2 regions of the Streptosporangium sp. NPDC051023 genome follow, and region 2 is predicted to be linked to the other one. Evidence: predicted binding sites of a transcription regulator. Region 2 holds the regulator's gene; the other holds the start of a gene.

Region 1 (15,416 bases), on a different contig from region 2:
CACGACGTCGCCGGGAGACAGCAGCCGTGCCGTTTGCGGATCGGCGACCCGGACAGGGGTGGCTACCGTTCCTCGCCCCTGGGCGGTCAGTAGACCGGGGCCGAGGAGACGGACATCCGTCAATGGCTCCCCGCGTCGCATGGGACCGGTCAGGATCTTTCCGGTGATCGGTGTGCCGGGCTTCAGGGCGCCGTCGGGGACTGTCTCGGGGCGCAGGGCGATCGCCTTCAGGTCGGCGGCTCCCAGCGCGCCTCCAGAAAGGTCTCTGGCCGCGGCGAGCACGGTCACCGACGCGGTGTCCGGTCGCAGGCCGATCACCGCGCAGGCCATTGCCAGAGCGGCGACAACGGTTGCGATGAGGCGATGACGGCGATCGCCAAGACGGCGGAAAGCCGTGAGGCGGCGGGAGGTGGAGACGGTAGGGGTGGGGGCGCTGAGGTCATGGATGGGACGCATGACTGACTCCATCGAGAAGAGCCGAGCATTGGGGGCAAATGGGCATCGGTGATCGGTGAGGAGGTGGGTGGTGTTCGGGGGGCGTCGGCGATGGTGGGCGCCGCGGAGGGCTGGGTGATGCCGCTGCGTATCGAGCGCAGCTGCCCTTCAAGGAGCTGACCGGGGTCGGTCTGGACGGACGTTAGGCAGGGGAACCGGACGTCAGGCAGGGGTACGGGGCCGCGCAGGGGTAAGACGTCGTACGGCCGAGGGGGTGGGGAAGGTGCCGCAGAGGCTCAAAGGAGAGTCACGACGCCTGCGCGCTGTCAGGGGAAGCCCGGTTGGGCAGGGAAAGTCGCGCGGTCAAGGTGAGGGAGTGCGGTCAGGGGAGGGCAGTCGAGTGCTCGCTGTGGTCGATTGCCCGACCGGTCAAGTGTCCGCTGTGATCGAGTGTCCGTCGTGGTCGAGTGTCCGCCGGTGTTCGCCGGGTTGCACGTTGTTTTGTTGGTGTTGGTCTTTGTGTCGCTCCGGTCCTGTCGGCGCGATAGGAGGCCTTGAAGCGTCTCGAAGCATGGTGAAGGTGCAGTCACCGTTTGGAGGTCGGGGGGCCGCCGGGCGATGAAGGCGAAAGAGAGGCGTGCGGTCAGGGGGAAGTGGGCTCTTGGGGAGTCCGTACGGCGGGCAGGGGTCGGGGGAGGCTGCTGGGGCCGCCGTACGGGGTCGCGCTGAGGGCGAAAGGTCATATGAGCGAAGGACGTGTGGAGCCTGAGAGGTCAGCCGGGGAGCTCGAAAGGAAGGGGGAGGCCGTTCAGGACGTCGGGGCAGGGGCAGGTGCGTTTTTCGGGCAGAGCGGTGACGACGTCGGCAACCAAGGAGCGCATACGGGTGATGTTGGTGGCGAAGAAGGCCAGAACCTCCTCGTGGGTGACGCCCTCACCGGCCTCGACACCGGCGTCATGGTCGGTGACCAGGGACAGCGTGGTGTAGCACAGGGCCAGCTCGCGGGCGAGAACAGACTCTGGGAAGCCGGTCATGCCGACGATCGTCCAGCCATTGGCGGTGAACCAGCGGGACTCGGCGCGGGTGGAGAACCGGGGACCCTCGATGACCACCAGGGTGCCGTCTTCGGCCAGCTCCCATCCGGCGGATCGGGCGGTGTCGATGGTCGCCGCTCGGCCTGCGGGGCAGTAGGGGTCGGCGAAGGAGACGTGGACGACGCCACCGGTGTCGTAGTAGGTCTGTGGGCGGCCCGAGGTGCGGTCGACGAGTTGGTCGGGCACGACCAGGGTGCCAGGGCCCAGCTCGGGGCGCAGGGAGCCGACCGCGCTGGGAGCGAGAACCTGGCGGACGCCCAGGGAGCGCAGAGCCCACAGGTTGGCGCGGTAGGGGATGAGGTGAGGGGGGAAGCGATGGTCGCGGCCGTGGCGGGGCAGGAAAGCCACTGACCGTGCTCCGATCCGGCCGACGGTGATGACGTCGCTGGGCGGGCCGTAGGGGGTGGTGACCTCGACCTCTGTCGCGTCGTCGAGCAGAGAGTAGAAGCCCGAGCCGCCGATGACTCCGATGTCCGCGTTGGTGACCATGGCGCCGAGGTTAGCGTTACCGGCGAGCTGTTGAGGAGCCCTGGCCCGGTCTGTGGATAACGGAAAATCCCTGGAGGCTACCCTGTGGATAACTGGGGCGACAGCAGGATTCGGGGATCAAGATCTTCTAGAGCGACCTGGTCATCAACACGCTGTACGGGGTCAGGCCGCTGGTCGGCGAAGGGTTTGCAGTGGTCGAATCCCAACCTTTCGTACAGCTTCCTTGCTGGCTGGAAGAACTCGGTCGCACCGGTCTCGAGGCTCAGCCGGGTGAGGCCGTGCGTTTGGCCTCGGTGATGCTGTGTTCCAGCGGCATGGACGCGGTCTCGCTCCGGTTGCCGTCGCCGCTCGCCGTACCGGCGCTCTCAAGGATCGCCACTCGGTGAAGACGATCACGAATGTGACGGGGATGAAGACGAGTGGTCAACGTGGTGGGGGATGGTCCCGGTTGGCCGATGGTGGGCTCTGGTGGTGCGGCCAGGAAACCTGGTGGCGAGGTGAGTGAGGTGGCGAGGCAGGGGTGACGGGGCGGGCAAAGGTGACATGGCAAGGGTGACAAGGCAGGGGTGACAGGGCGGGTGAGGTGGCGGGGTGGAGTTGATGGGGCGAATGAGGTAGCGGGGCAGGGGGTGACAGGGCGGGTGAGGTGGCGGGGTGGAGTTGATGGGGCGAATGAGGTAGCGGGGCAGGGGGTGACGGGGTGGGTGAGGTGGCGGGGCGGATGACTGATGTGGGGGTCCGGCGGCCTGAGAGAGGATTGGGACTCGTCATCGGCGCGCTCATGCTCGGTATGTTGCTGGCCGCTCTCGACCAGACCATCGTCTCCACCGCGCTGCCGACGATCGTCGGCGACCTCGGAGGCCTCGAGGAACTGTCCTGGGTGGTCACCGCCTACATGCTGGCCTCGACGGTCTCGACGCCGCTGTGGGGCAAGCTCGGCGATCAGTACGGCAGGAAGAAGCTGTTCCAGGGCGCGATCGTCATCTTTCTCCTCGGCTCCGCGTTGTGCGGCCTGTCGCAGAACATGGGCCAGCTGATCGGCTTCCGCGCGCTGCAGGGGCTTGGCGGGGGCGGGCTCATGGTGCTGGCCCAGGCGATCGTCGGGGACGTCGTGCCCGCCCGCGAACGCGGGAGGTACCAGGGGTTCTTCGGCGCGGTCTTCGCCGTGTCCAGTGTCGCGGGGCCGCTGCTCGGCGGCTTGTTCGTCGACCATCTGTCCTGGCACTGGGTCTTCTACGTCAATCTGCCGGTCGGGGTTCTCGCGCTGGCGGTCATCTCCTCGGTGCTGCCGTCGAGCGCGGGGCGGACCCACCACGTCATCGACTATCTCGGCATCGTCCTGCTTGGCGCCGCCGCCTCCTGCCTGGTGCTGATGACTACCTGGGGCGGGACCACCCATCCCTGGAGCCACCCGGTCGTCATCGGGCTGGCGACCGCGGCGGCGGTCCTGCTCGTGCTCTGGTGGCAGGTGGAGAAGCGGGCCAGGGAGCCGGTGCTGCCGCTGCGCCTTTTCACGGTGAAAGCCTTCAATGTGGCGTCGTTGATCGGTTTCGCCGTAGGGTTCGCGATGTTCGGCTCGCTCACCTACATGCCACTGTTTCTCCAGGTCGTGCAGGGTGTCTCGCCCACGTTGTCCGGCATCCACCTGCTTCCGATGATGGCGGGCATGCTGGTGACCTCGATCATCAGCGGGCAGATCATCACACGCACGGGGAGATACAAGGCCTTCCCGATCGCGGGCGGCGCGATCACGACGCTCGGGCTCTATCTGCTCTCCCACATCCGTGAGGACATCTCGGTCCTCGAGTTGAGCGTGTACCTGCTCGTGCTCGGCATCGGCATCGGCCTGGTGATGCAGGTGCTGGTGATCGTGGTGCAGAACGCCGTCGGCTTCGAGGATCTGGGGGTGGCGACCTCGGGGGCCACCTTCTTCCGCTCCATCGGCGGGTCCTTCGGCGTCGCCATCGCGGGGAGCATCTTCACCTCACGGCTCACCGACGACCTGGTACGGCTGTCGCAGACGGTACGGCTCCCGGCAGGTTTGGAGAAGGCGGTCCAGTCGGACCCCACGGTCATCGGGAAGCTGCCCACCGACACCGCCGCCGCGTTCCTCAAGGCGTACTCGGACGCCATCGCCCAGGTGTTCCTCTACAGTGCGCCGATCGCCCTGGTGGCCTTCGCGGTGGCCTGGCTGCTGCCCGAGGTGCCGCTCCGCGAGACCACCAAACCTGCCGACCTGGGCGAATGCTACGGCGCCGTGTCCACGGAGCGCTCCTCGCTCGGCGAGGTCGAACGCGGGCTGTGGCGGCTGGCCGACGCGGAGATGCGCAGGGACTACTACCGTCGTCTTGGCGACATGGCCCATCTCGACCTGCCGCCGGGCTCGGTGTGGCTGATCGCCCGGCTGGGCACCCGAGGTGCTCAGGCCGGCGCCGAACTCGCCGATCGGGCAGGAGTGACGGTCGAGGAGGGCAGGCCGTACGCGGACCTGCTCGTTGCACGGGGCCTGGTCCGCCGTACGAACGACGGGACGTGCCTCGAACTCACCCTGGCCGGAGAGCAGGTGGCGGGGGTGCTGGTCACCGAGGCCCGTGAAGGACTGAGGCGGATGGTCCACGACTGGAACCCCGCGCGACATCCCGGGCTCCGCGAACTGCTGGACAGGCTTACCCACGAGATGCTCGGCTCAGCCTCCGACCGTCCCCGAGGCGGCTGATCGCCTTTCCAGGCGACCGGCCTTCCGAGCCCACCGGACTTTCTGCGCGACCGATCTTCCGGGCCCACCGGCTTTCTGTGCGACCGGTCCTCCGAACGGCAGCCCTTTCCGAATGACCGAACGACCGTATGACCGTCGTTCCTGAACGGCCGCCACCTCTGAAATGGCCGCCGTGGCCGAATGGTCGTCGCTCCCGGGACGCTGTCGTTTCCGAAACGCCCGCCCAGCCGCCGTCCAGATGCCGCCGTCGCCGAAACAACCGCCGCTCTGGAAACAACCGTCGCTCTGGAAACAACCAGAGCTTCTGGAACGGAGACCACCGCCCCCGAAACAGCCGTCACTCTTTGGACGAACCGTCACTTCAGAAACAGTCGTCGTTCCCGGGACGGAGACCGCCCCGAACGCTGTCGCCCCCGATGGCCGCTGCTCCCGAACGGTCGTCGGGTTCTTCGCCCCGTGTCGTTTTCCGCCCTCTACGGGCGGCCTCAGGAGGCTGCGGGGGCAGGGCTGCTCGTGGCCGCCGCGGGCTTCGACTCCGCGGGCTTGGACTCGGTGGACTTCGACTCGGTGGACGAGCCGGCCGCCGAGGACGCGCCGGAACTCACCGTGCTGGACGAGGAGGACCGGCTGTCCGTCCGGTAGAAACCTGACCCCTTGAACACGATGCCGACCGCCGAGAACACCTTGCGAAGCTCGCCTGCGCAGGTCGGGCACTCGGTGAGCGCGTCGTCGGAGAACTTCTGGACGATGTCGAACTCGTTGCCGCATGCACTACAGGCGTACTGGTAGGTGGGCACGCGCTCCTCCTCTTCGGTTCGCGCCGATTGGCACTCTAGTGACGCGACTGCTAATGATAGGCAGCCGACAAGCATAAACGCGAGTCGGATCTGTCGCATTCCATCCGGTAATTGGGTGGTTACCTGCCCTGCTCGCCGAACCAGCCCGCGAGTTTACCCCGGCGGCTGATCGCCTTCATCCGCCGCTCGACCGATTCCCTGCACGCCGCGGTCGTCACCACCAGGAGCTGATCCTCGACCCTGATCCTCGTCGAGTCCGCGGGCACGAAGGTCCTGCCGTCCCTGACGATCAGTGTGACCTGGGCGTCGGTGGGCAGCCTCAGCTCGAAGATCTCCACACCGTGCAGTTTCGAGGTCGGCGGAACCCTGATCTGCAGCAGGTCGGCGTTGAGCTCCTCCAGTGGCGCCGACTCGACCTCCAGGTCGCGCGCCTCGTCCGGGGTGGACAGGCCGAGCGTCTTCGCGAGGAAGGGCAGTGTCGGCCCCTGGATCAGGGTGTAGACGACCACGATGACGAAGACCTCGTTGAACACGAGCTTCGCGGTGCCGTTGTGCACCGAGTTCGCGGCCCAGGGGATGGTGGCCAGCACGATGGGCACCGCGCCGCGCAGGCCGGCCCAGGACAGGAAGGCCTGCTCCCGCCAGTTCAGCCGGTCGACCTGTGCCATCCGTACCAGCATGGCGGAGAGCACGATCGACAGCGGCCTGGCGACCGCGACCAGGATCAGCCCGGCCACCAGGCCGGGGACGATCGCCGACGGCATCTCCGACGGGCTGGCCAGCATTCCGAGCATGACGAACAGGCCGATCTGGGCCAGCCAGGCCACTCCTTCCGCGAACCCCCTGGAGGCGGCGCGGTGGGGCATCCGGGAGTTGCCCATGACCAGGGAGGCCAGGTAGACCGCGAGGAAGCCGCTGCCGTGCAGGAGCACGCCGCCCGCGTACGCGACGAACGCCAGCGCGAGCACCGCGATCGGATACAGGCCGGAGACCGGCAGCGCGATGCGGCGCAGCGCGTACACGCCGAGCGGGCCGACGGCCAGGCCGACGGCCGCGCCGACGACCAGCTCGAAGACGACCAGGAGCAGCGCGTGCCCAAGGCTGGGCGAGGTGGCGGCGCTCAGCAGCATCACCGCGATGACGGTCGGCGCGTCGTTGAGACCGGACTCGGCCTCCAGGATGCCCGCCAGGCGCGAGGGCAGGGGCAGGCGGCGCAGGACGGAGAAGACGGCCGCCGCGTCCGTGGACGCGAGGATCGCGCCGAGCAGCAGCGCGGTCCGCCAGTCCATGCCGAGCAGCGTGTGCACCGAGGCCGCCACGGCCGCGATGCTCACTCCGACCCCGACGGTCGCGAGCACGAGCGCGGTGGGTATGGACCGTTTCACGTGGTGCCAGTTGGTGGTCAGACCACCTTCGGCCAGGATGATCGCGAGGGCGATCAGGCCCATCTGCTGGGCGAGCACCGGGTTCTCGAACTGGAGCCCGAGGCCGGACTCGCCGACGAGCAGGCCGAAGCCGAGAAAGATCAGAAGGCTCGGCAGGCCACTCCGATGCGCGATCCGTACCGCGACGATCGCCGCGATGACGATCCCCGCCCCGAGAAGCAGCCAGACGTCCAATCCCACCTGGCCCCCTCTCCAACTTCAGGGACCATTGTGTCGTATTGCACCGACTCGTCAGGCACGCCCCGGGACCACCCGAGTGATGCCGTTCGGCTGTGCGGCGTAGCGAACCGGCAGGTCATGCGGTTCCGCGGGGACCTCTTCCAGTAGTTCGCCCTCGTACAACAGCGCGACCGTCGGCACATTCGGGCCGACCCTCGCCAGCGCCCTGTCGTAGGAGCCGCCGCCGCGGCCCAGCCGTACCCCGGTCGACCGGTCGACCGCCAGGGCGGGCACGATCACGAGCGCGGCGGTTCTGATGGTGTCGACACCCCGCCGGGTGTCGACCGGTTCCATGATCCCGAAACGCCCCGGGGCGAGGGTGTCGGGGCCGTCGTAAACCGCCCAGTCGAGATCGTCGTCGTCGCGGAGCACCGGCAGGATCACGGTCGCGCCGTGCTTCCACAGCGCGAACACGAGCCCGTGGGTCGAGGGCTCGGTGCCGATCGACCAGTAGCACGCGACGAGCCCCGCCATCTGGACCCATGGCTGGTCCAGCAGCGCCTCTCGAGTCCTGACGGAGGCGGCATGCCGCACGTCTTCGGGAACCGCGGTGCGCGCGGCCCTGATCGCCGACCGCAGCCTCGGCTTGTCCACAACCCCTCCACTATCGTTTTCGTATGGCCGACTTCGATCTCGTGACCAAAGCCGTCGTTCCTGCCGCGGGCCTGGGCACCCGCTTCCTTCCGGCGACCAAGGCAACTCCCAAGGAGATGCTGCCCATCGTCGACAAGCCCGCCATCCAGTATGTCGTCGAGGAGGCGGTCTCCGCCGGTCTGCTCGACGTCCTGATGGTCACTGGCAAGAACAAGCGTTCCATCGAAGACCACTTCGACCGGGCGATCGAGCTGGAGGACGTTCTCGAAGCCAAGGGGGACGACGAACGTCTCTCCCAGGTGCGTGAACCCGCGGATCTCGCGACCCTCCACTATGTACGGCAAGGCGAGCCCCGAGGCCTCGGCCACGCGGTGCTCTGCGCCAAGCAGCACGTCGGCGACAACCCCTTCGCCTGCCTGCTCGGCGACGACCTGATCGACTACCGTGACGAGCTGCTCAAGCGCATGATCGAGGTGCGCCGAACCCACGGCGGCAGCGTCATCGCGCTGATGGAGGTCCCCAAGGAACAGGTCTCCCTGTACGGCTGCGCCGCCATCGAACCGACCGCGGAGGACGACGTGGTCCGGATCACCGACTTGATCGAGAAGCCCCCCGCAGAGGAGGCCCCGTCCAACTGGGCGGTCATCGGCCGCTACGTGATCGACCCGGCCGTGTTCGAGGTCCTGGAGAACACCCCGCCAGGCCGCGGAAACGAGATCCAGCTCACCGACGCCCTCCGCACTCTGGCCGCCCGCGGCACGGAGGACGGTGGGCCCGTGCACGGTGTGCTGTTCCGCGGCCGTCGCTACGACACCGGCAACAAGCTCGACTACCTGCGTACGGTGGTTCAGTTCGCCGCCGACCGCTCTGACCTGGCGCCGGAGTTCCTGCCCTGGCTGAAGGAGTTCCTGGCGTCCCGATGAGTTCAACGACTCCGACGAGTTCCATGAGATCGGTCGACGAGCATCTCGCCGACATCCTGTTCACCGTGCGGTCGCTCGCCCCGCTGGAGATAGAGCTGGAAGGGGCGCTGGGCACCACGCTGGCCGAGGAGGTCTCCTCTCCGGTCCCGCTGCCGCCGTTCGTCAACTCGGCCATGGACGGCTACGCCGTACGGGCCGAGGACGTCGCGGAGGCTCCGGTGACGCTGCCGGTGATCGACGACATCGCGGCCGGCGACGGCAGGCCGCTGGTCGTCGGTCCTGGCACGGCCATGCGCATCATGACCGGCGCCCCGATGCCGGAGGGGGCCGACGCGGTGATCCCGGTCGAGTGGACGGACGGAGGCACGGCGCGGGTCGCGATCGGGCGGCCCGCGCCCGTTGGGCACGCGATCCGCATGGCGGGCGAGGACGTGCGGGCCGGTGACGTGGTGCTGTCCTCCGGCACTCTCATCGGCCCTGCTCAGCTCGGCGTCCTGGCCGGGGTCGGCCGCCGCAGGGTGCTGGTACGGCCCCGCCCCCGGGTCGTGGTCATCTCGACCGGCGCTGAGCTGGCCGAGCCCGGCACGCCCCTCGCGCCGGGCCAGATCTGGGAGTCCAACAGCTACACCCTGGTCGCCGCGGTCCGTGAGGCGGGCGGTGACGGCTATCGGGCCGGGATCGTGGCCGACGACGCCGCGAGCTTCCTCGACCAGCTCGACGCCCAGCTTCTGCGGGCCGACGTGGTGATCACCAGTGGTGGTGTCTCGATGGGCGCGTACGAACCGGTCAAGGAGGCGCTCAGCCCTCTCGGCACGGTTCGCTTCGACCGCGTCGCCATGCAACCGGGGATGCCGCAGGGGTTCGGCGTCGTGGGCCAGGACCACATCCCGATCTTCGCCCTGCCGGGCAACCCTGTGTCGTCCTTCGTGTCGTTCATGCTGTTCGTCAGGCCCGCGCTGCGGAAGATGCAGGGCCTGCCCGCGGGCCCCACGCCCACCGTGCGGGCCGTGACCGTCTCCCCGCTCCGCTCACCCGCGGGCAGGCGCTCCTACCTACGTGCCGTGCTCACCGCCGACGGCTCCGTCGCCCCGGTGAGCAGGCAGGGGTCCCACCAGCTCGCCGCCCTTGCCTCGGCGAACGCGCTGATCGTGGTCCCCGAGGACGTGACCGACGTGCCGGAGGGGACAACCGTCGAGGTCATCCCGCTTTGACATCCTCCCGGCCCCGAAGGACTGGGATTCCCGGCCGAAGCCGGGTGGTTCGCGGTTCACAGCCCCGCCCAGAGGCTGGAGGGCTCCCCGCGCTGCCACCCCATGCCCTGGGGCGGTCACACAACGCCGGCTTGGTTATCGCCGACCCCATCACCGCAACAAGCCCCGCAGAGAAAGTCCGGAGAACACCATGAGGGACCCTTCCGCACCTCCTCCCCGCCCTGAAGGACGAGGCATCCATGCTGGAGAAACGTGGTGACGAGTACGGAGGTCGCCGTCCCCCGTGACGGTGCCGCGAGCCCCGAGGTGTGGGGAATGGTGGACGCATGAGTGGATTCACACACATCGACGAGACCGGCGCCGCGCGCATGGTGGACGTCTCGGCCAAGGACGTCACGGTCCGTACGGCCCGCGCCACCGGAAAGGTGTTGCTGTCCGCGGAGGCCGTCGCCCTGCTCCGGTCGGGTGATGTGCCCAAGGGCGACGCGATCGGCACCGCGCGGATCGCGGGCATCATGGGGGCGAAGCGCACCCCGGACCTGATCCCGCTCTGTCACCCGATCGCGCTGCACGGCGTGAAGGTCGAGCTGGCCGTGGTCGAGGACGGAGTGGAGATCGCCACCCTGGTCAGGACCGCTGACCGGACAGGGGTCGAGATGGAGGCGCTGACCGCCGTCTCGGTCGCCGCGCTGGCGCTGATCGACATGATCAAAGCGGTCGACCCGGCGGCTGTGATCACCGATGTCCGCGTCGAGGAGAAGACCGGTGGCAAGACCGGGAGCTGGACGAGGCCGTAGGCGGGGCGGCCGGAAGGGCCATGATCGTGGCTGGGCCACGGCGGGGCGCGCGGTCGTCTCCACAGGAAGGGCCGTGGCTCCGACTGGGCTGTGGTGGGGTGGTGGACTGGGAGGATGGACCGCATGAGAGCTCTGGTGATCACGGCGTCCAACCGGGCCTCCGCCGGGATATACGAGGACAAATCCGGAAAGCTGTTGGCCGAACTGCTCGCCGCGGCCGGATGTGAGGTGGACGGCCCGCGTGTGGTTCCCGACGGCGAACCGGTCGAGGAAGCGCTGCGGTCCGGGGTCGCCGAGGGGTACGACGTGATCGTCACCACCGGCGGCACCGGCCTGACCCCGGCCGACCTCACCCCGGAGATGACCGCGCGGGTGCTCGACAGGGAGATTCCCGGCATCGCCGAGGCCGTGCGCCAGGCCAACCGGGACAGGGTGCCCACCTCGATCCTGTCCCGCGGGCTCGCGGGGCAGGCGGCGAACACCTTGATCGTCAACCTCCCCGGCTCCTCGGGCGGGGTCCGCGACGGCATGGCGGTGCTCTCACCGGTCCTCAAGCACGCGGTCGACCAGATCAGGGGCGGGGACCACCCACGCTGACGGCGCAGGCTCCGTGCCGACGGTGAGGGCGTGTTCCCCCACGCGGACGGAGCCGGTGCGACCTTCTGGCGCCGACAGGAGGCGACTGCCGTGCCTGCGGAGCCGTTGCGCCCTCCGCCTACGCTCACAGGGCCGATGTCTCCCGGTGGGACCCGGCTCGCAGCCCGCCTGTCACACACCGTCGGGCCGGTGCTCCGTCGGCTCCGACAGGGCCAGGGGACTCCATGGCACGACGGCGTGTCTTCGGGAGATGATGGAGAACGTGGATCGACTTCGTGGCTGGCCGGTGACTCTGACGGAAGGCCCGGTGGGACTTCGGCCGCTGCGCCTGCGAGATGTTCGTGTCTGGCGCGAAGCGCGGCTGCGCAACGCCAACTGGCTGCGTCCCTGGGAACCAGGCAACCCGGAGACCCCGCTGTTCCGCACCGGCCTCGGTCCCTACATCTCGATGGCGGGAACCCTGCGCAGGGAGGCCAGACAAGGACTCGCCCTGCCCTGGGTCGTCACCTACCAGGGCGCCTTCGCTGGGCAGCTCACCATCGGTGCCATCGTCTGGGGCTCGGCCAGGTCGGCTCAGATCGGCTACTGGGTCGATGGCGCGCTGGCGGGCAGGGGGGTCATCCCCACCGCCGTCGCCATGGCGGTGGACCACTGTTTCTTCACTACCGGTCTGCACCGAGTTGAGGCGAATATCCGCCCGGAAAATCACGCGAGCCGCCGGGTGGTTGAAAAGCTTGGGTTTAGGGAAGAAGGCATAAGACGGCGCCAACTGCACATTGATGGCGCTTGGCGTGACCACATTTGTTACGCTCTCACGGTCGAAGACGCACCAAGAGGCTTGCTGGTGCGTTGGCGCAGGGCCCGGGAGGCAGCGGCCCACGGTGGCGCTCCCCATGAAGAGGTTTGAAGATCTCGCGACACACCGCACTGAATACTCGTCAAATAGTGACACGCGGTCTTACTGTGCGTGACGTGAGCACATTGAAGACGCCAAGGGACCCTAGGCGTTTTCATGCTGCCCGGAGGTGGCCGTGAGCAGTGTTCTTCTGTACCTGGCCATTGTCGTCATGTGGTTGTGCGTGCTCGTGCCCATGTGGTTGCGCCGCGACCGGACCACCTTCACCGAGTTTCACGACAGCGCCGAGCCGTACGTCCAGGACGAGCAGTCGCCGGACGACGATTCGATCGAGACGAAGCGTGACCTCGTGTTCCCGCCGGTCTCCTCCTCGGCGGTCATGCAGGTGTCCCTGCCCGAGCCCTCGTCCGCGTCCGTGCAGGCGTCGTCTCTCCCGGCCTCGTCGCCCGCCTCCTCATCGGTGTCCGCGCCGATCCCGTCCTCGGCGCCTTCCCGTGGGGTTTCCGAGACACCGGATCGCGCGTCCTCGGCTTCCGCCCCGCGCTTGCAGCAGCCTCCGGCCGGTCCCGGTCCCGGTCCCGGTCCCGGTCCCGGTCCCGGTCCCGGTCCCGGGGCCAGGCGGTCGGTCGCCGACCGCAGGCGCGCGGAACGGCGTCGCCGGGCGGTGCAGGTCGCCAAGCGCAGGCGGCTGACCCTGTGGTGTGTGCTGTTGATCATCGCCTCGGTGGTGACGGCCGCAGTCCACATCATTCCCTGGTGGGGCGTGGCGCCCTCTGTGGGCCTTCTGGGGTTTTATCTGGCGATCCTCAGGGTTTCGGTGCAGGTCGACGCCGAGCGCCGCAGAGCCGCCGCTCAGGCTCGTGCGGAACGTGCCAAGCGTGCCCGCCGGAGGGCCGAGACGCAGGTTCGGCGCCCGGTTGCCGAGATCATCGACCTGGCGGCGCATCGCGACGAGCTCTTCGACCAGTACGCCGAGGCGGCACGCCGCGCGGTCGGCGACTGATCTTCCATGCCCCTGACGGGCAGATGGCGCGAGAGGCTCTGGATGTTTGCTAATCTAGGGGACGTCTCGGGGATGTAGCGCAGTCCGGTAGCGCACTTCGTTCGCATCGAAGGGGTCAGGGGTTCGAATCCCCTCATCTCCACAAGACGAAAGGCCCGGTTCCAGGTCATGGAGCCGGGCCTTCTCATTGTTCGGGGTCCAGGTGACAGTAGATTCTGGGATGTGTGCCGGTTGCCGGTAGATACGCACATCTTTGAGAGAGGAACCCAGGGCCGGTCAGGGGTGTCGCAGGTCGTATGCGATGCGGGCGACGACGTTGCTCAGCACATGTAGGCGCATGTGATCTGTCCTGGTCGCACAGAAATTCCCGGCCCGCTCAGCAGCGGAACGGGCCGCGTCGATGGGAGAAGGGCCCAGAGCCTGCTCCAGGAGAACGAGCGCGGCGCTCCTTCGCCACAGTGGCCTCGCCTCGTCACCTGTACCCGATGTGGAGCGCGCCTGGGTCCGCACGGCTTGTCGGTCGGTCTCGGTGCGCAGCCGGGTCAGGTGCGACTTTAACGCCTCGCGTTCGCCGGGCGAGTGTTCGCCGTGCTCCAGCACTTGCAGTGTCTTCTCGCCGAGTGAGTCCTCCAGGTCGATCACGGCGACGGTGAAGGAGACGGCCAGCTTGGTGATGTCGAGCAGTACGGTCGGCGAGGGGTCGGCGAGAATGCGCTTCATCTCCGGCTCGTCGAGGAAGGGCGCGCGTGGATTCAACAGGGCGGCAGGTACGAGGGGGTCGGGCAGTGGGTCGGCGACCAGGACTGTGAACTGATCAGAACGCAGCCACTGCGGAGTCAGGCGTTGTCCGCTGATCGCCTCGCCCAGGGCCAGGATCCGTGCCTTGCGCGCCTGTGCTGGCAGGCCGTCATGCAGACCGACCTGATCCAGCAGCTCATCCAGGGCGGCCGGGTCGCTGCCGGAGCGTTCTCCGATATTCATCAGGTCGAAGGAGGTGACGATCCGGCCGTCGACGGCGTAGGCGACCTCGTTGTCCAGCTCTCCATTCCAGAACACGCTGAAGGCACATCCGCTGGCCGACAGGGGCTCCAGAACTGCAGCTCGCACTCCCTGGAAGCCGTCGGGTTCCATGGCGATCGTCCACTTGCCCATCGTGGTGAGCTCGACCAACTCCTCTCCGTGCTCGAACTCCAGGTCTTCGAGGTCGTCGACTGTGGCCCACAGACCCGTTTCCGGAGCCGCGCCGAAGCGGCGGGCGACCTCCTCCAGGTCACTGTTCTGACACCAGGTCAGGCACACTTGGCCGTTGGGGAAACCGGCTTCGAGAAGTTCGGCGTATCGCGTGTGGATCGGATCCATGGGGCGCTCCTTAGCGAAGGCTGGCGATGTCGATGCGACGAGCACTCCCATGCCCTCGCCACATTGAAGATCATTTCATGTGTGGGACAGTGTCCACGGGGGCCAGAACTGCAGTTTGAACAGGGCGAAGCCGATGACGTGCGTCGTGAAATCCTCGTGGCTGAGCAGCTTGCGGTACACCCTGAGCTGCCATTCTCGATCTCGACGGCCAAGATCGAACTCCTCGTGGTGGGCGAGGTCTCCGGAATAGGGGCTGACCGCGAAGACTTTTCCGGAGGTCAGATGGACGCTTCCCGCCCAGCTCTCGTCCCAGTTCAAGGCGACCGGCTCGCTGTCCCAGAGCTCGTATTTAATGAGAGCGTGATCGCAGTGAGCGGCGTCGAGTGCGATGGCGTCGGGGCCGCTCTCGGCCCAGATCTCCCCATGGGTGCTGAGCTCGAAGAGACTCCGCTCCGCTTCGACGTCTGCGATCCCCTTCAGATACCGCTGTATTTTTCCAGGATCAAGAAGTGCTTTGATGACCTCTGCCAAGGCACTCTCTGAGAGGGCTACCGGATATATGCGTACCGATCATGACGTACGGGACTGACACATCCAGGCCGGCTCCAGGGGAAGGGGCACAAGCAGAGTGCTCTCCCCGGCCACGGTCCTTGTCGGAGGGGAGTTGAGTGGAGTCAGCGAAAAGTCAGCGAACCCGCTGACACGGGGGCGTGGCCGAGATCATCAGACGGTATCGGCGCCGTACCTGACGACACCGGATGGCACCCGACGAGCAGGCCCGGCAGGTCCCACCAGGGTTCGCATCGAAGGGGTCAGGGGTTCGAATCCCCTCATCTCCACCGAGCTCAAAGGCCGTCTCTGATGATCAGAGACGGCCTTTT
Region 2 (15,416 bases):
AGGCATAGCCGTAGGCGGCGGCGCCGTCCAACGGGGGTGGCGGGCCTTCGAGGGCGAAGGCGACCGGAGCGATCATGAGGCCGCCCGCGGTGAGCTGCCAGCCGGTGAGGGCCAGGTCGCTCGTGCCGGGAGGCTTTCCCCATGAGCGGGTGAGGACGACCCCGGTGGCCATTCCCGCCGCGGCGAGGAGACCCGCGGCGACACCTGTGGCGTCGAGAGCCGCGTTGGCCCTCAGCACGACGAGGGAGATGCCTGCCGTGGCCGTGATTCCGGCGACGACCCGATGAACCGGGACGGTCTCACGGAGCACGGCGCGTGTGAGCCCGGCGACGATGAGCGGCTGGATGGAGCCGAGGACTCCCGCGACGCCACCCGGCAGCCGGTAGGCGGACAGGAAGAGAAGGGGGAAGAACAACCCGATGTTGAGCGCGCCCAGCACCGGAGCCCGCCACCACCAGCTCCCGCGGGGAAGCGTGTGCGTCACGGCGACCAGAAGCAGCCCCGCGGGAAGCGCGCGCATCAGGGCGGTGAACAGCGGGCGGTCCGGTGGAAGCAGTTCGGTCGTGACGATGTAGGTGGTGCCCCAGACCGTGGGGGCGAAGGCAGTGGCGGCGACGAGGGCGACGCGTGGGGAGGGCACGGCGATCTCCTTCAAGCAAGCTTGTTGCTAATTAACTTAGCAGTAAGTTAATTAGCGTCAAGCTATGCTGTCGCCATGATGGAGGACCCCGTTGACAGGATCGTGGCGCAGTGGCGGCGGGAGCGGCCCGATCTGGAGCCGGCGCCGATGGCGGTTTTCGGGCGGATCTATCGGATCTCCAGGCTCATGGGCGATCGGATGGCGGCGGTCTACGCGGAGTACGGCATCGGCAGGGGTGAGTTCGACGTGCTCGCCACGCTCCGCAGGGCGGGCGAGCCGTACACGCTGTCGCCCAAGGAGATGACCGCCACGCTCATGCTGACCTCGGGCGGCATGACGGGACGGCTGGACCGGCTGGAACGCGTGGGCCTGGTGGCTCGTGCCCAGGATCCCGATGATCGCCGGGCGTTGCGCATCAGCCTGACCGCCAAGGGGACGGAGGTCGTCGAGGAGGCGGTGACCGCGGGACTGCGGGTGCAGCACGAGGTCCTGGCTGTGCTGTCAGGCGAGGAGCGCGAACGTCTCGGTGATCTGCTCAGGCAGTTGCTCGGCGGGCTGGAATAGCGCTCGGGCGCGGGCGGGGGCATCGGAGGGGCGTGGTGGCCGGGTCCGGGGCGGGCACGTAGGGGCTGTGCTGGGCGCACGGGGCTGGCGGCCGGCCCGGGCGGGCGGTGTGAAGCGGAACCAGCCGGACATGCGATGCGAATGGAGCCGGCTGGGCGATGTGAGGCGGAACCGGGCCGGGCGGGCGATGTGAATGGAGTTGGGCCGCCCGGTTGTACGGCGGGCAACGCGAAGACGCCGCACCCCGATGGGATGCGGCGTCCTGGAGAACCCTGGATTACTTGGCGGCCGACAGGGCGGCAGCGCGCTGGGCGATCGCCGACTTGCGGTTGGCGGCCTGGTTCTTGTGGATGACGCCCTTGCTGGCAGCCTTGTCCAGCTGACGGTTGGCGGCGCGCATGAGCGCGACGGCCTCGTCGGCCTTGCCCTGGTCGGCAGCCTCGCGGAACTTGCGGACGGCCGTCTTCAGGGAAGACTTGACAGCCTTGTTACGCAGCCGGGCCTTCTCGTTCTGCCGGTTGCGCTTGATCTGGGACTTGATGTTCGCCACGAAGAAGCCTCGGTGAATGTCGTCGGAGTGGGGCGCGCGGGCAGAGAGGGCGCGCCACACGCAGTTGAATAGGCTACCAACTGCCCAGGCGGTCGCTCAAATCAACAGCCTGGACAGAGGGATGCCCGGTCAGTTTACCGTGCCTGCATCGTGATTGGGGCGGTGCATCGCCGGCGGCGTGGGGATTTCAGTGGTCTGTTACGGCGATGCCTCGCGAGCGGGACAAGATTCCGGTGGCGTGATCGCTCCGATCCGGCGGCATGGTCGTCCTGAGAAGATCCGAGGCGGGGCCGGGTGCCGAAGGCCAGGCCGGGCGCGGCGGCTGGGCATGGTGGCCAGGCGCGGTGGCCAGGCGCGGTGGCCGGACGTGATGGCCGGACGTGATGGCGGACGTGGTGGAGGTCAGGGGTTGAGCCAGGCCTGCTCGTACTCCTTCCAGTCTTCGGGCGTGGCCGCGAAGTCGACATAGAGCGCCAGGCCGAACAGCTCACGGCGTGTTCCGTGGGAGGTCAGCGCCAGCCTGGCGCCCTCCGCGGCGGTCGCGACGCTCTCCGCGGCGTCGCCCCACGACAGGCCGTGGTCGTGGTAGGCGGGGGCGCCGATCAGTGCGGTCTTGTTCTCCGGCACGAGATCGAGGGCCAGGGTCGCCTGCCGTACGACGTAGCCGCCGTAGAGCAGCTCGGAGGGGAGGAAGGAGTCGTAGGTCATGATCGCCACCTGGTCGGTGAGGGCGGCGACCTTCGTGAAGTAGGCCGGTGACCAGTACTTGTCGTGACCGATGGCCACGTGTGCCAAGGGCCGGGTGAGCGGGAACGGCTCGATCTGGGGCGTCGAGACGGACAACAGGCCCTTGCCGACGACCTGACGGGTCCCGGTGAGCAGCTGAAGGAACTCGGCGTCGCTGTCTCCGACCGGCTCGAAGTCGTAGTGCACGCCGTCGAAACCGGCGGTCATGACGGCCCGCGCGCCGTCCAGCACGCGCTGCCTGGCGGTCGCGTCGTCGAGGTCCAGGCCTCCGTCGACCTTCTGCCCGAGCCATGCCGAGATCCGGACCTTCGGCAGCTCCGCGCGGATCTCCTTCAGGAACTCGGCCGCCCTGGAGTACTTCGCGGGGGGAAGCGTGCCATCGAGGTCGAACGGGCCCGAGTGGACGTACAGGTCCTTGATCCCGGTCTTGCGCAGCCGTACGGCCAGAGCCTTCACATCGGCCGCGTTCTTGCGGCCGTCGACCCACATGTGGCCGAGCCACAGGGCGTCATGACCTGTGCTCTTCGCCCAGGGGGCGGGTGTCCCGGTAAACTGGATCGTGAGGGTGGCTGCGGCCACCCCTGGAAGCACAAGGAGCAGGGCCGCGACCGCCACGAAAAACCGCAGGCCGCGCCGTGCTCTGGTCCGGGTAATCACCCGGACATGTCACCATGGAGAACGACTGGTATGCCAGTCGTAGATCGTCGTCAATCCCGTCGAAACGGACACCGGTGCGCATTCAGCCTGGCCAGACCGATCCCGCGGTGATCCGCAACTTCTGCATCATCGCGCACATCGACCATGGCAAGTCGACGCTTGCCGACCGCATGCTGCAGATCACCGGTGTGGTCGACGACCGCTCCATGCGCGCTCAGTACCTCGACCGGATGGACATCGAGCGCGAACGCGGCATCACGATCAAGTCGCAGGCGGTCAGGCTGCCGTGGCAGGTGGACGGCACCGACTACGTCCTCAACATGATCGACACCCCCGGGCACGTCGACTTCACCTACGAGGTCTCCCGCTCGCTCCAGGCGTGCGAGGGCGCGATCCTGCTGGTCGACGCCGCGCAGGGGATCGAGGCGCAGACCCTGGCCAACCTCTACCTGGCCATGAACAACGACATGACGATCATCCCGGTGCTCAACAAGATCGACCTTCCGGCCGCCCAGCCGGAGAAGTACGCCGCGGAGATCGCCCACCTCATCGGCTGCGAGCCCGAGGACGTCCTCAAGGTGTCCGGCAAGACCGGCGTCGGCGTCCGGGAGCTGCTCGACCACGTCGTCGCGAGCGTTCCGGCCCCGATCGGCCAGGCCGACGCGCCCGCCCGCGCGCTGATCTTCGACTCCGTCTACGACACCTACCGTGGCGTGGTCACCTACGTCCGGGTCATGGACGGCCACCTGGGCAAGCGCGAGCGCATCCTGATGATGTCCAGCGGCGCGGCCCACGAGACCCTGGAGATCGGGGTCATCTCCCCCGAGCCCAAGATCGCGGACAAGGGACTCGGCGTCGGCGAGGTCGGCTACCTGATCACCGGTGTGAAGGACGTGCGCCAGTCGCGGGTCGGTGACACCGTCACCTCCGGCACCAGGCCCGCCACCGAGCCGCTCAGCGGCTACGAGCACCCCAAGCCGATGGTCTTCTCCGGTCTCTACCCGATCGACGGCGACGACTACCCGGAGCTCCGCGAGGCCCTCGACAAGCTCCAGCTCAACGACGCCGCCCTGGTCTACGAGCCGGAGACCTCTGCGGCCCTCGGCTTCGGTTTCCGCTGCGGCTTCCTCGGCCTGCTCCACATGGAGATCGTCAGGGAGCGGCTCGAGCGCGAGTTCAACCTCTCGCTCATCTCGACCGCCCCCAACGTGGTCTACCAGGTGGTCATGGAGGACGGTAAGGAGATCACCGTCACCAACCCCTCCGAGTTCCCCACGGGCAAGGTCGACAAGGTCTTCGAGCCGGTGACGAAGGCGACCGTGCTGGTCCCCTCGGAGTTCATCGGCGCGATCATGGAGCTCTGCCAGAACCGCAGGGGCAATCTGCAGGGTATGGACTACCTGTCGGAGGACCGGGTCGAGATCCGCTACACCATGCCGCTCGGCGAGATCATCTTCGACTTCTTCGACCAGCTCAAGTCCCGTACGCGGGGCTATGCCTCGCTCGACTACGAGCCCGCGGGCGAGCAGGAGTCCGACCTCGTCAAGGTCGACATCCTGCTCCAGGGCGAGGCCGTCGACGCCTTCAGCGCCATCGTCCACCGGGACAAGTCCTACGCCTACGGCGTCGAGATGGCCAAGAAGCTCCGCGAGCTCATCCCGCGGCAGCAGTTCGAGGTGCCGATCCAGGCCGCCATCGGCGCCCGGGTCATCGCCAGGGAGAACATCCGCGCGATCCGCAAGGACGTCCTCGCCAAGTGTTACGGCGGCGACATCTCCCGTAAGCGCAAGCTGCTGGAGAAGCAGAAGGAGGGCAAGAAGCGGATGAAGATGGTCGGCCGCGTCGAGGTCCCCCAGGAGGCCTTCGTCGCCGCGCTGTCCACCGAGTCCTCCTCGGCGGACAAGTCGAAGAAATAGTCCCGATGGCCCACCCCGCCGGGCGTACACCGGTGGTGGCGCCGTGTGAGGCGGTCGCGGGGCCGTAGAGGCCGTAGAGCAGGTGTCGTGAAGGCGGCTCACGGGGCGGTGCGGCGAGCGTCGTGAGGCGGCTCGCGGGGCGCTGCGGCAGGGCTGTGAAGCGGGCGTCCCCGCCTCTGTGATCGGAGCAGGTCACGGAGACGGGGACGCGGTGTGAGGGGTTGGTGCGGGCGGGGTCGCCGATGACCCAGGATCTGCGGCCCCGCCCGGTCTTGGGAGGGGCGCCTCAGCGCAGGACGCTGTAGAGCGCGGAGGTCAGCGACCCCTTGGAGTCGTCCTGGTCGATGGACCACATCATGGAGCCGCCGAGGCCCTTGAGGCGGATGTAGGCCGCCTTCTGGACCACCGTGGCCGGGTCGTCGTAGGACCAGAACTCGTTGCCGTCGTAGAGCCAGTTGGCGCCGGTCCGCACGTCGCGGTAGCGCTTGCCGGGCTTCTTGGCGAGGTTCTTGTAGTCGTCGCTTCCAGCGGCCCAGGTGCCGGGGGCCGGTCCGGAGGCGGCCTTGAACAGGCCGTCGCCGCCTGCCGTGACGCCGGTCCAGCCCTGGCCGTACGCCGGGATGCCGACCACGATCTTCTTGGCGGGGGCGCCGCGCGTCAGGTAGTCGCGGACGGTCTGGTCGACGCTGTACTTCACCGTGTTGGGGTCATGCCGGTCGGTGAACAGGTTGCCGTTGTGACCGGTGATGGGATCCCATGAGCCGCGCAGGTCGTAGCCCTGGACGGTGGCGAAGGTGAGGTTTTTGAAGACGTCGCGGACCTCGAAGCCCGCGTCGACCTTCGGCGCCCCCGCGGGCAGGAAGGCCGTCAGCTCGCTCCGCCGGTCGAACTGGTTCAGCTGGCGCCGCAGCTCGGTGGTGAACAGGGTGAAGTTGCGCTTGTCCTCCGGCCTGACGACGTTGCCCTCGTTGGCCTCGGTACCCGGCCACTCCCAGTCGAGGTCGATACCGTCGAACACACCCGCCCCGGTGCCGGGCGCGGTGCCGGGCAGGTTGCCCTTGAGCCACAGGTCCACGCAGGAGGCCGCCAGCTTGGCGCGTCCCTCGGGGGTGAACACCGCGTCCGAGAAGTACTTCGAGCCGCTCCAGCCGCCGAGGGAGATCAGCGCCTTGAGGCCGGGGTGCTTGGCCTTGAGCTTCTTGAGCTGGTTCAGGTTGCCGTTCAGGGCCTGGCCCTCGGCGTCGGCGACGCCGTCCACGCTCTGCTCGGCGGGCACCGGGCGCTGCCAGTCGGCCCAGGCGTCGGAGGAGTAGCACTCGCCCTGGGCGTTTACGAACCCGAAGGCGTAGTTGATGTGGGTGAGTTTGGCCGCGGCGCCGCTGGTCTCGACGTCCTTGACGTGATAATTGCGGCCGTAGACGCCCCACTGGACGAAGTAGGCGACCCGCTTGAAGCGGTCACCGTGGTCCGGGTGGGTCTGGGCCTGGGCCGGCGCCGGTACGGCCAGCGTCGTGAGACCGACGGCCAGGGCCGCGGCGAGCGTGTTCCGGAGGAGTCTCTGCACGGGCTTCTCCATGTTGCCTGGGGGGACAACTTATAGGAAACTTTCCTTTAAGTTTTCCCGGATCGTAGACCTGGGTGATCTACCCGTCAACGGTCTGCCGGGGATTCGCCGCCATTGGCCATCCATCGGCCGCCGTGACGCACCACTGTGCCGCGCCGCCGTGCCGCACTGCCGTGACGCGCCGGTGGGCGGCCCCGGGGCCGTACGGCTCCGCCGTACCGGGCATCGCGCCCCGAGCGGCAGACTTGATGCCGTGCCATCCACACTTCCCGACGGCGATCCCGTGCCCCCCTCGGGCAGCCTCCCAGACAGCGCGCTCGACGGCCTGGGGGAGCGGCCCTTCGGCTTCTACGTCCACGTGCCCTTCTGCCTGACCCGCTGCGGCTACTGCGACTTCAACACCTACACGGCGTCCGAGCTCGGTCCGGGCGCCTCGCGGAGGGACTACGCGCAGACCGCAGTCGAGGAGGTGCGGCGGGCGCGGGCCAACCTCGGCGAGGTGGACCTGCCGGTCGAGACCGTGTTCTTCGGCGGTGGCACGCCGACCCTGCTGCCCGCCGCCGACCTGGTCCGGATCCTGGGGGCGATCGAGGAGGAGTTCGGCCTCGCCCCGGGCGCCGAGGTGACGACCGAGGCCAATCCCGAGTCGGTCGACCTGGCCTACCTGGAGGAGCTGCGCGGCGGCGGGTTCACCCGGATGAGCTTCGGCATGCAGAGCGCCCGTGAGCACGTGCTGCGGGTGCTCGAGCGCGGCCACACCCCCGGCCGCCCCGCGCGTGCCGTGGCCGAGGCCCGCGAGGCGGGCTTCGACCACGTCAACCTGGACCTGATCTACAGCACCCCCGGCGAGAGCGACGACGACTGGCGTGCCTCGCTGGCGGCGGCGATCGAGGCGGGGCCCGACCACGTGTCGGCCTACTCGTTGATCGTGGAGGATGGCACCAGGCTGGCCGCCAGGATCCGGCGCGGCGAGCTGCCGATGCCGGACGACGACGTGGCCGCGGACCGCTACCTCATCGCCGACGCCATGCTCGCGGAGGCCGGGTTCGAGTGGTACGAGGTGTCGAACTGGGCGACCTCGCAGGCGGGGCGCTGCAGACACAACCTGCTGTACTGGACCGGAGGCGACTGGTGGGGTGTCGGCCCCGGCGCGCACAGCCACGTCGGAGGCACCCGGTGGTGGAACGTCAAGCACCCGGCGGCCTATGCGGAGCGCCTGGCCTCCGGCGTCTCACCCGCGTACGCGCGCGAGGTGCTGACCCCGCAGGACAGGGCGGTCGAGCGGCTGATGCTGGAGCTCAGGCTCTCCGAGGGGTTCCCGCTCAGGGAGATCGAGAAGCCGCCGGTCGTCGCCAGGGCGTTGGCGGACGGCCTGCTCGAGGTCGAACCGTTCAAGGCGGGCCGCGCGGTGCTCACGCTGCGCGGGCGCCTGCTGGCCGATGCCCTGGTGCGAGACCTGACCTGACCTGTCCTGAGGGCGCGGGCCAGGTGACCCGCGCCCTCCTCGTCCGCCGTGACGATCAGTTCACGAACCGGATGTTCATCGGATAGCGGTAGTTCTCCCCGCGGTTGGCCGCGACGGCAGCCATGATCATCAGAATGAGCGATCCGATCCAGACCACCAGCATCAGCAGGAAGCCGATCAGCACGATGGTCAGGACCCAGGAGACCACGTAGGCGATCGTCAGGGTGAGCTGGAAGTTCAGCGCCTCAGCCGCCTGGGCCCGCACATAGGGGGATTCGTCCTTCTTGGCGAGGTAGATCACCAGCGGGCCGATGAACCAGGTCAGCAGACCCAGCAGATGGGCGAGCATCGCCATGGTCGTGTCGTCGGTGCCGGGGCGCGGGCCGTACGCGCCGGGGAAGGTCTGGTAGCCGTAGCCGCCGGGCGCGCCGTACCCGGGAGGGGGATACGACCCCTGGTAGCCGTAGGCGCCCTGGTCGTACGGCGATGCGGCCTGCGGCGGGTAGCCCTGCCCCTGCCAGCCTTGCTCCTGCCAGCCGTGACCGGGCTGCGCGTAGCCGGACGGGCTGTCGCCGGGCTGACCGGGCCGGGCGTGGCCCGGTTGTTCCTGGCTGGGCTGGATGTAGCTCGGTTGTTCCTGGCTGGGCTGGATGTGGCCCGGCTCTGCCTGTCCGGGCTGGGTGTGCTCCTGCGGCGGATGCCGCAGCTGTCCGGGCTGGGTCTGCCCCGCTGAGGGCTGCGGGTCCGGATCCCGGGCCTGGTCCTCTCCGGCGGGTTCGCGCGGTGGATTCTCTGGAGTGTCGCTCATGGCCCCTCCTGACGGGGTACGGGGTCAGCCATCCTCGCCGGGAGCGGTCACGAAGTCGATCAGCTCCTCGACCGGGCCGAGGAGCTCCGGCTCCAGATCCGTGTAGGTGGCGACCGATCCGAGAACGCGGCGCCACGCGTCGCCGGGCTCCAGATTCCAGCCCAGGGCGGCGATGACACCCTCTTTCCAGGGTACGCCGCGCGGTACGGCGGGCCAGGCGGGAATTCTCAGCGCGGACGGCTTGACCGCCTGCCAGACGTCCACGAACGGGTGCCCGACGATCAGCACGTGGGGTGAGGAGACCTGGGCCGCGATCCTGCTCTCCTTGGACCCCTCGATCAGGTGGTCGACGAGCACGCCGAGGCGGCGCTCCGGGCCGGGCTCGAACTCCTCGACGATCGAGGGCAGGTGGTCGACGCCTTCGAGGTACTCCACGACCACGCCCTCGACGCGCAGGTCGTGTCCCCAGACCTTCTCGACCAGCGCGGCGTCGTGCACGCCCTCCACGTAGATGCGGCTCTCCCTGGCGACCCTGGCCCGCAGGCCCTCGACCGCGATGGACCCCGAGGCGGAGCGCCTCGGGGTCCGCAGCGCGGTGGCGGGACGCACCAGCGTCACCGTCTTGCCCTCGAGGAGGAACGCGGCGGGTTCGAGCGGGAACAACCGCCGTCGCCCGAACCGGTCCTCCAGCGTGACGGCCTCCTTGTCGCAGGCGACCACGGCGCCGCAGAAGCCGCTGTCCGCGTCCTCGACGACCAGGTCGAGCTCCGCGGGAACCTGAGGGATCTTCCCCTTCAGGGGGCGCCGCCAGTTTCCCGCCAGCACGTCACGCTCATACATAACCGACCGCCAACCCTCTCTCGCCGGGGATCAAGTGGACGGTAGCAAAAGCCGCCGTCACCTGCCGTACGGTCCGGGCTGTCCCCACTGGGCCGCCGCGGCGGCGGCCTGGCGCTTGCGGGCGCCGCTCCGCCTGACCAGCACGACGATCGTGACGATCACGGCCAGCAGGAAGCCGAAGCTCGGCACCCCGATCAGCACGAGCGCGCCGCCGACCACCGAGTTCGCGGCGATCTCCTTGCCCACGCCGAACTTGGCGTCCGCGTTGTCGGAGGTGGTGCAGGTGATCGGGTAGTCGCCGGCCTTGTCGACCCCGATCCGCAGGGCCAGCTCCCACAACTGCCCGTTCGCGGTGACGGTCTGCTGTATGCCCGGCTGCTGGAGCTTGACGCTCCCCGGGTCGCCCTCGATCTGGCACTCGAAGTTGGTGCCCTTCGCGGCGGCGACGTAGATGGCGGGCTTGTCCGCCGGGTCGAGGCTGACCGTCGTCTTCTCGCCGGGGCCGAACGAGCTGGCGGGGGCGGCGTCGGTGATCGCGCTGAAGATGCCGCCCGCGAAGCCGCCGATGCCAATGATCACGCTGAGCACGAAGACGAGCCACGCGCCGACGATCCAGCCGACACTCGGCTTCACCTTCACCTTCGGCGGCGGGCCCTGATGAGGGGCGCCGTAGCCGGGAGGCGGATAGCCGTAGGTCGGGCCGCCCTGCTGCTGGTAGGGCTGTTGCTGCTGGTAGGGCTGACCGTATGGCTGCTGGGGGGCGCCGTGACCGGGGACGTGCGCGGCGCCGTCACCCGAGGGGGATCCGAAATCATTGGACATATACCGGATTGTGGCGCTTACCGCTTGGATAGCGATAGCAGCTGACTTGACAATGGCTTGCTTCCGTCATCGTGGTGCCGTGTTATCGCACCCCGCGGGCGGGAGCCGTACACTTGGCACTCGGGAACACAGAGTGCCAGACCTGACGTTTCCCGTCCGAGCGCAGGTAGGGAGGTGAGCACGTTGGTTGACGACCGCAAGCTGGCGGTCCTACGCGCCATCGTCGAGGACTACGTGTCCACCAACGAGCCGGTGGGTTCGAAGGCTCTCGCGGATCGGCACAACCTCGGTGTGTCGCCCGCGACCATCCGCAACGATATGGCGGTGCTGGAGGAGCAGGGCTACATCGCCCAGCCTCACACCAGCGCGGGCCGGGTGCCGACCGACAAGGGCTACCGGCTGTTCGTCGACCGTCTCTCACAGGTGAAGCCGCTGTCCAGCGCGGAGAAGAGGGCCATCGAGACCTTCCTCGCCGGCGCGGTCGACATCGACGACGTCGTCATGCGTACGGTGCGGCTGCTGGCACAGCTGACCCGGCAGGTCGCCGTGGTCCAGTACCCCACGATCACCAACTCCAAGGTCAGGCACGTCGAGCTGGTCCCCTTGAGCGAGCGCCGCCTGATGTTCGTGCTCATCACCAACACCGGGCGGGTCGAGCAGCGTGTGGTCGAGCTGCCCGACGTCGTCGACGAGAACCGCGTGGCGCACCTGCGCGCGGTCCTCAACGCGTGCCTGGACGGCTGTGGGCTGACCAACGTCCCCGACCTGGTCGCCGACCTGCCCGAACGACTCCCGGCGGAGGACCGGCCGCTCGCGGCCACGATCCTGTCGGTGCTGCTGGAGTCCCTTGTGGACCGGCATGATGAAAAGATCGTTTTCGCCGGGGCCGCCAACCTCGCGGGAGCCGACTTCACCGTCGGGCTCCGCGACGTGCTGGAGGCACTGGAGGAGCAGGTCGTGCTCATGCGACTGCTCGGCGAGACCTCGGACCTGTCGGCGCTGACGGTGCGGATCGGCTCGGAGAACCCCTATACCGGTCTCCAGGGCACGTCGATCGTCGTCGCCGGATACGGTTCCGGAGACAAGCAACTGGCCCGGCTCGGTGTGCTGGGTCCGACACGTATGGACTACCCGGTCACGATGGGCGCGGTGCGCGCGGTGGCACGCTACGTCAGCCAGATCCTGGCTGCATCTTAAGAGGTCAACTAAGTGGCTAAGAGCGACTACTACGGCACCCTAGGGGTGCGGCGCGACGCCAGTGCGGAAGAGATCAAGAAGGCTTACCGCCGCCTGGCCAGAGAACTGCATCCCGATGTGAACCCCGACCCTGAGACCCAGGAGCGGTTCAAGGACATCACGCAGGCCTACGAGGTGTTGTCCGACCCCAACAAGCGCCAGATGTACGACATGGGCGCCGATCCGTTCGCCTCGGCGGGCGCGGGCGCGGGGGGCTTCGGCGCGGGTTTCCCGTTCAGCGACATCATGGACGCCTTCTTCGGCGCCGCGGGCGGCGGGGGCGGCCGAGGTCCCCGCTCGCGTGCCCGCAGGGGCCGAAACGCCACCATCAGGGTGGAGCTCGACCTGAAAGAGTCCGCCTTCGGCACCACCCGCGAACTGGTCGTCGACACCGCGGTCCTCTGCGAGGTCTGCACCGGCTCCGGCGCGGCGCCGGGCACCCACCCCGACACCTGTGACCTCTGTCACGGACGCGGCGAGGTCTCCCAGGTCACCCGCTCCTTCCTCGGCCAGGTCATGACGTCCCGCCCGTGCCCCCAGTGCGGCGGGTTCGGCTCGATCATCCGCAACCCCTGCCAGGAGTGCTCCGGCGACGGCCGGGTCCGCACCCGGCGGACCATCAAGGTCCGCATCCCCGCGGGCGTCGAGGACGGCACCCACATCCAGCTCGCGGGCGAGGGTGAGATCGGCCCCGGCGGCGGCCCGCCGGGAGACCTGTTCCTGGAGATCGTCGAGCGCCCCCACGAGATCTTCGAGCGCCGCGGCGACGACCTGCACTGCACCGTGCAGATCCCGATGAGCGCGGCCGCGCTCGGCACGATCCTGTCGATGGAGACGCTCGACGGCACAGAGGAGCTGGACGTCCGTCCCGGCACCCAGTCCGGGCAGACCATCCCGCTCTATGGCAGGGGCGTCCAGCGCCTCAACGAGACCGGCAGAGGCGACCTGCTGATCCACGTCAACGTGGAGACGCCCTCCCGCCTCGACCCCGCCCAGGAGGAGCTCCTGCGCGAGCTGGCCAAGCTCCGCGGCGAGGAGCGTCCGCCGGGTAAGTTCGCTCCGGGGCAGCAGGGCTTCTTCTCCCGCCTGCGGGACGCCTTCAATGGCCGCTGACCCGGCGGCCGTTCGCGGGACCGTCCTCGGGGTCCTCCGGCACGCCGCCGAAGGCCGATGACGGTCCCGGTCTTCCTGGCCGAGCCCGGCGACCTGGCCCGGCCCGAGTTCACCTTCGGCGGCTCCGAGGGGCGCCACGCGGCGGCCGTACGGCGGCTGCGTGCCGGGGAGCGGCTCGATCTCACCGACGGCGCGGGGGCCGTGGCCGAGTGCGTGGTCCGTGACGCGGGCAAGGACTCGCTCCGCGTCGAGGTGCTGCGCCGCTACGAGGTGCCCCCGCCGCGTCTGCGCCTGGTCGTCGTGCAGGGGCTGCCCAAGGGCGACAGGGGCGAGCTGGCCGTGGAGATGATGACCGAGGCCGGGGTCGACGTGATCGTGCCCTGGTCCGCCTCCAGGTGCGTCACCCAATGGAAGGGCGAGCGGGCGGCCAAGTCGCTGGCCCGCTGGCGGTCCACGGCGCGGGAGGCGGCCAAGCAGGCTCGCCGCTTCCGGCTGCCCGAGGTGACCGAGCCCGCGACGACCTCCGGGGTCGCCGCGCTGCTGTCCGGGGCCGCGCTCGGCGTCGTGCTGCACGAGGAGGCGGCCTCGCCCCTCTCCACTCTCGCCCTTCCCTCCGACGGCGACATCGTCGTGGTCGTCGGGCCGGAGGGCGGTGTCGCCGAGGAGGAGATCGCCGCCTTCCGGGGGGCGGGAGCCGTACCCACGCTCCTCGGGCCGACGGTGCTGCGCACCTCGACGGCGGGTGTCGCGGCGGCGGCGGTGCTCCAGGCGCGCACGGGCCGCTGGTGAGCCCGGCCCGCTCCGTCCCCTGTGCCTGGGGGACAGGCGGCCGCTAGCGGCCGCCTGTCGGCGTCGGACCGGAGACCTCCGTCGGCATCGGGGTCCGCGGCCCGTCCCCCGGCGGGCACTCGTCGAGCGCGCACGGGGAGTCCGAGGACCCCGTGTCAGAAGGCAGGGGAGGAGCCGGTGTCTCGCTCTCGCCGCACCCCTTCGGCAGCCCCTCGGGCTCGACCGTGTTGCTGTTCGCGGGCGCCGTCGGGCAGCTCGGCGACGGCGTCGGCTTGGGAGTCCTCGACGGCTTCGCCGACGGCTTCGGGCTCGGCGTCCCCGGCCTGGAGGTGGCGGGCAGCGGCGCGGGCGGCGTCACGCTCGGCCTGGCCGGGGCCGGAGGCGGTGTGCCGACTCTCACCGGAGGTCGTGATGTGGCCGACATCTCCGGCTTCGTCGGCACCGTGAAGTTGACCTCGCCGCTCTGGATCTGATCGGCCACGTGCTGACGGAACTGCGGGACCACCATCACGACGGTCGCCGCGACGAGGACAGCTCCTGCCACGGAGGCTCCGGCGCGCCACCACATCAGGCCGCGGAGCCCCCGTCGTTCTATGCGGGCGCGGATGATCTCCAGTCCGTCTGGGGAGGGAACGACCGAGTTCGCCTCCGCGCTCAGGGCACGGCGGAGCAGCTCACCGTACTCGTCGGGGGAGTCGGTCATGACAGTTGCTCCAGTGAGGTTCGTAGGGCGGCCATGCCTCGAGCCGTGTGGCTCTTGACCGCGCCTTTGCTGATGCCCATCGCGTGGGCGATCTGCGCTTCCGACAGGTCCCCGTAGTAGCGCAGGACCAGGGCCTCCCGCTGCCGGGCGGGCAGGCCGCGAAGCGCCTCGATGACGGCGGACCTCTCCAGCTCGCCGATCGCGCCGTTCTCTGCGCTCGGCGCGTCGGGCAGTCCCTTCGGTGCGTACTTCTCCACGACCGCGCGGTGCCTGAGCACGGAGCGTGATCGATTGACGACCGATTGGCGCAGGTAGGCGAGTGCCTTGTCGGTGTCACGCAGGCGACGCCAGGCGCCGTGGATGGCGACGAACGCATCCTGCACGACTTCCTCCGCGGTTGCCATGTCGCGGACGAGCAAAACTGCGAGACGCACAAGAGACCGATAGTGCGCGCTGTAGAGCGCGGTAACGGCCATGTCGGCGTCCCAACCGACGGGCACCGCTCCCAGCGACCTGTCGGCCACGAGGGTCTCGGTGGTCACATCAGTGGGACGCTCGGCCTTCCCAGAGGGTTTACGCTCTTCCGGTTCATTAGGGGGCATGACCCAGTCGTGTCCTCGCCAGGCGGCCACATCGTGCTAATCGCATGGGCTGTCGTTGTTGAAGTTTTGCATACTTACCTTAGCTGGGTGGATCTTTGTTTGCTGACGATGGACCATCACCGATTGACAACGGCCCGCAGGGATGCCCAGGGGGATAGGGTGCCTGCATGGTGAGCGAAGCCGACTGCCTGTTCTGCAGGATCGTGGCCGGGGAGATTCCCGCGAAGATCGTCCATGAGACCGAGCGCACCCTGGCCTTCAGAGACGTCAACCCCCAGGCGCCGACTCATGTCCTCGTGATCCCCAAGGACCACTACCCGAACGCGGCGGCACTGGCCGCGGCCGACGACGGGCTCGCCGACGACGTGTTCAAGGCGGCGCACGCCGTCGCCGAGCAGGA

What was found. Region 2 encodes HrcA, which represses chaperone genes, less so after heat shock. Its sites were predicted from a motif close to TTGGCACTCTCNNNNNGAGAGTGCCAA; they were not measured.
Region 1: AB0395_RS35675 (FmdB family zinc ribbon protein) is a predicted target of HrcA. The motif match lies at 5,559-5,585, and genes of this name have one in related genera.

The regions. Positions count from the first base shown of each region.
Region 1 is NZ_JBFBCE010000074.1:5,741-21,156, forward strand. Features, by position in the region: gene AB0395_RS35660 (flagellar biosynthesis protein FlgA) at 1-456, opposite strand, end outside; gene AB0395_RS35665 (S-methyl-5'-thioadenosine phosphorylase) at 1,209-2,018, opposite strand; gene AB0395_RS35670 (MDR family MFS transporter) at 2,740-4,734, shown strand; gene AB0395_RS35675 (FmdB family zinc ribbon protein) at 5,220-5,531, opposite strand; gene AB0395_RS35680 (potassium/proton antiporter) at 5,651-7,156, opposite strand; gene AB0395_RS35685 (5-formyltetrahydrofolate cyclo-ligase) at 7,208-7,789, opposite strand; gene galU (UTP--glucose-1-phosphate uridylyltransferase GalU) at 7,813-8,712, shown strand; gene glp (gephyrin-like molybdotransferase Glp) at 8,736-9,923, shown strand; gene moaC (cyclic pyranopterin monophosphate synthase MoaC) at 10,250-10,720, shown strand; gene AB0395_RS35705 (MogA/MoaB family molybdenum cofactor biosynthesis protein) at 10,844-11,317, shown strand; gene AB0395_RS35710 (GNAT family protein) at 11,571-12,224, shown strand; gene AB0395_RS35715 (hypothetical protein) at 12,349-13,176, shown strand; tRNA gene AB0395_RS35720 (tRNA-Ala) at 13,245-13,318, shown strand; gene AB0395_RS35725 (DUF6461 domain-containing protein) at 13,453-14,535, opposite strand; gene AB0395_RS35730 (hypothetical protein) at 14,611-15,066, opposite strand.
Region 2 is NZ_JBFBCE010000021.1:75,952-91,367, forward strand. Features, by position in the region: gene AB0395_RS16340 (EamA family transporter) at 1-640, opposite strand, end outside; gene AB0395_RS16345 (MarR family transcriptional regulator) at 716-1,204, shown strand; gene rpsT (30S ribosomal protein S20) at 1,482-1,754, opposite strand; gene AB0395_RS16355 (hypothetical protein) at 2,157-3,158, opposite strand; gene lepA (translation elongation factor 4) at 3,233-5,074, shown strand; gene AB0395_RS16365 (glycoside hydrolase family 18 protein) at 5,361-6,638, opposite strand; gene hemW (radical SAM family heme chaperone HemW) at 6,892-8,103, shown strand; gene AB0395_RS16375 (DUF4870 domain-containing protein) at 8,159-8,911, opposite strand; gene AB0395_RS16380 (DUF3097 domain-containing protein) at 8,936-9,751, opposite strand; gene AB0395_RS16385 (hypothetical protein) at 9,809-10,573, opposite strand; gene hrcA (heat-inducible transcriptional repressor HrcA) at 10,757-11,770, shown strand; gene dnaJ (molecular chaperone DnaJ) at 11,783-12,922, shown strand; gene AB0395_RS16400 (16S rRNA (uracil(1498)-N(3))-methyltransferase) at 12,980-13,711, shown strand; gene AB0395_RS16405 (hypothetical protein) at 13,864-14,184, shown strand; gene AB0395_RS16410 (SigE family RNA polymerase sigma factor) at 14,411-14,890, opposite strand; gene AB0395_RS16415 (histidine triad nucleotide-binding protein) at 15,187-15,416, shown strand, end outside.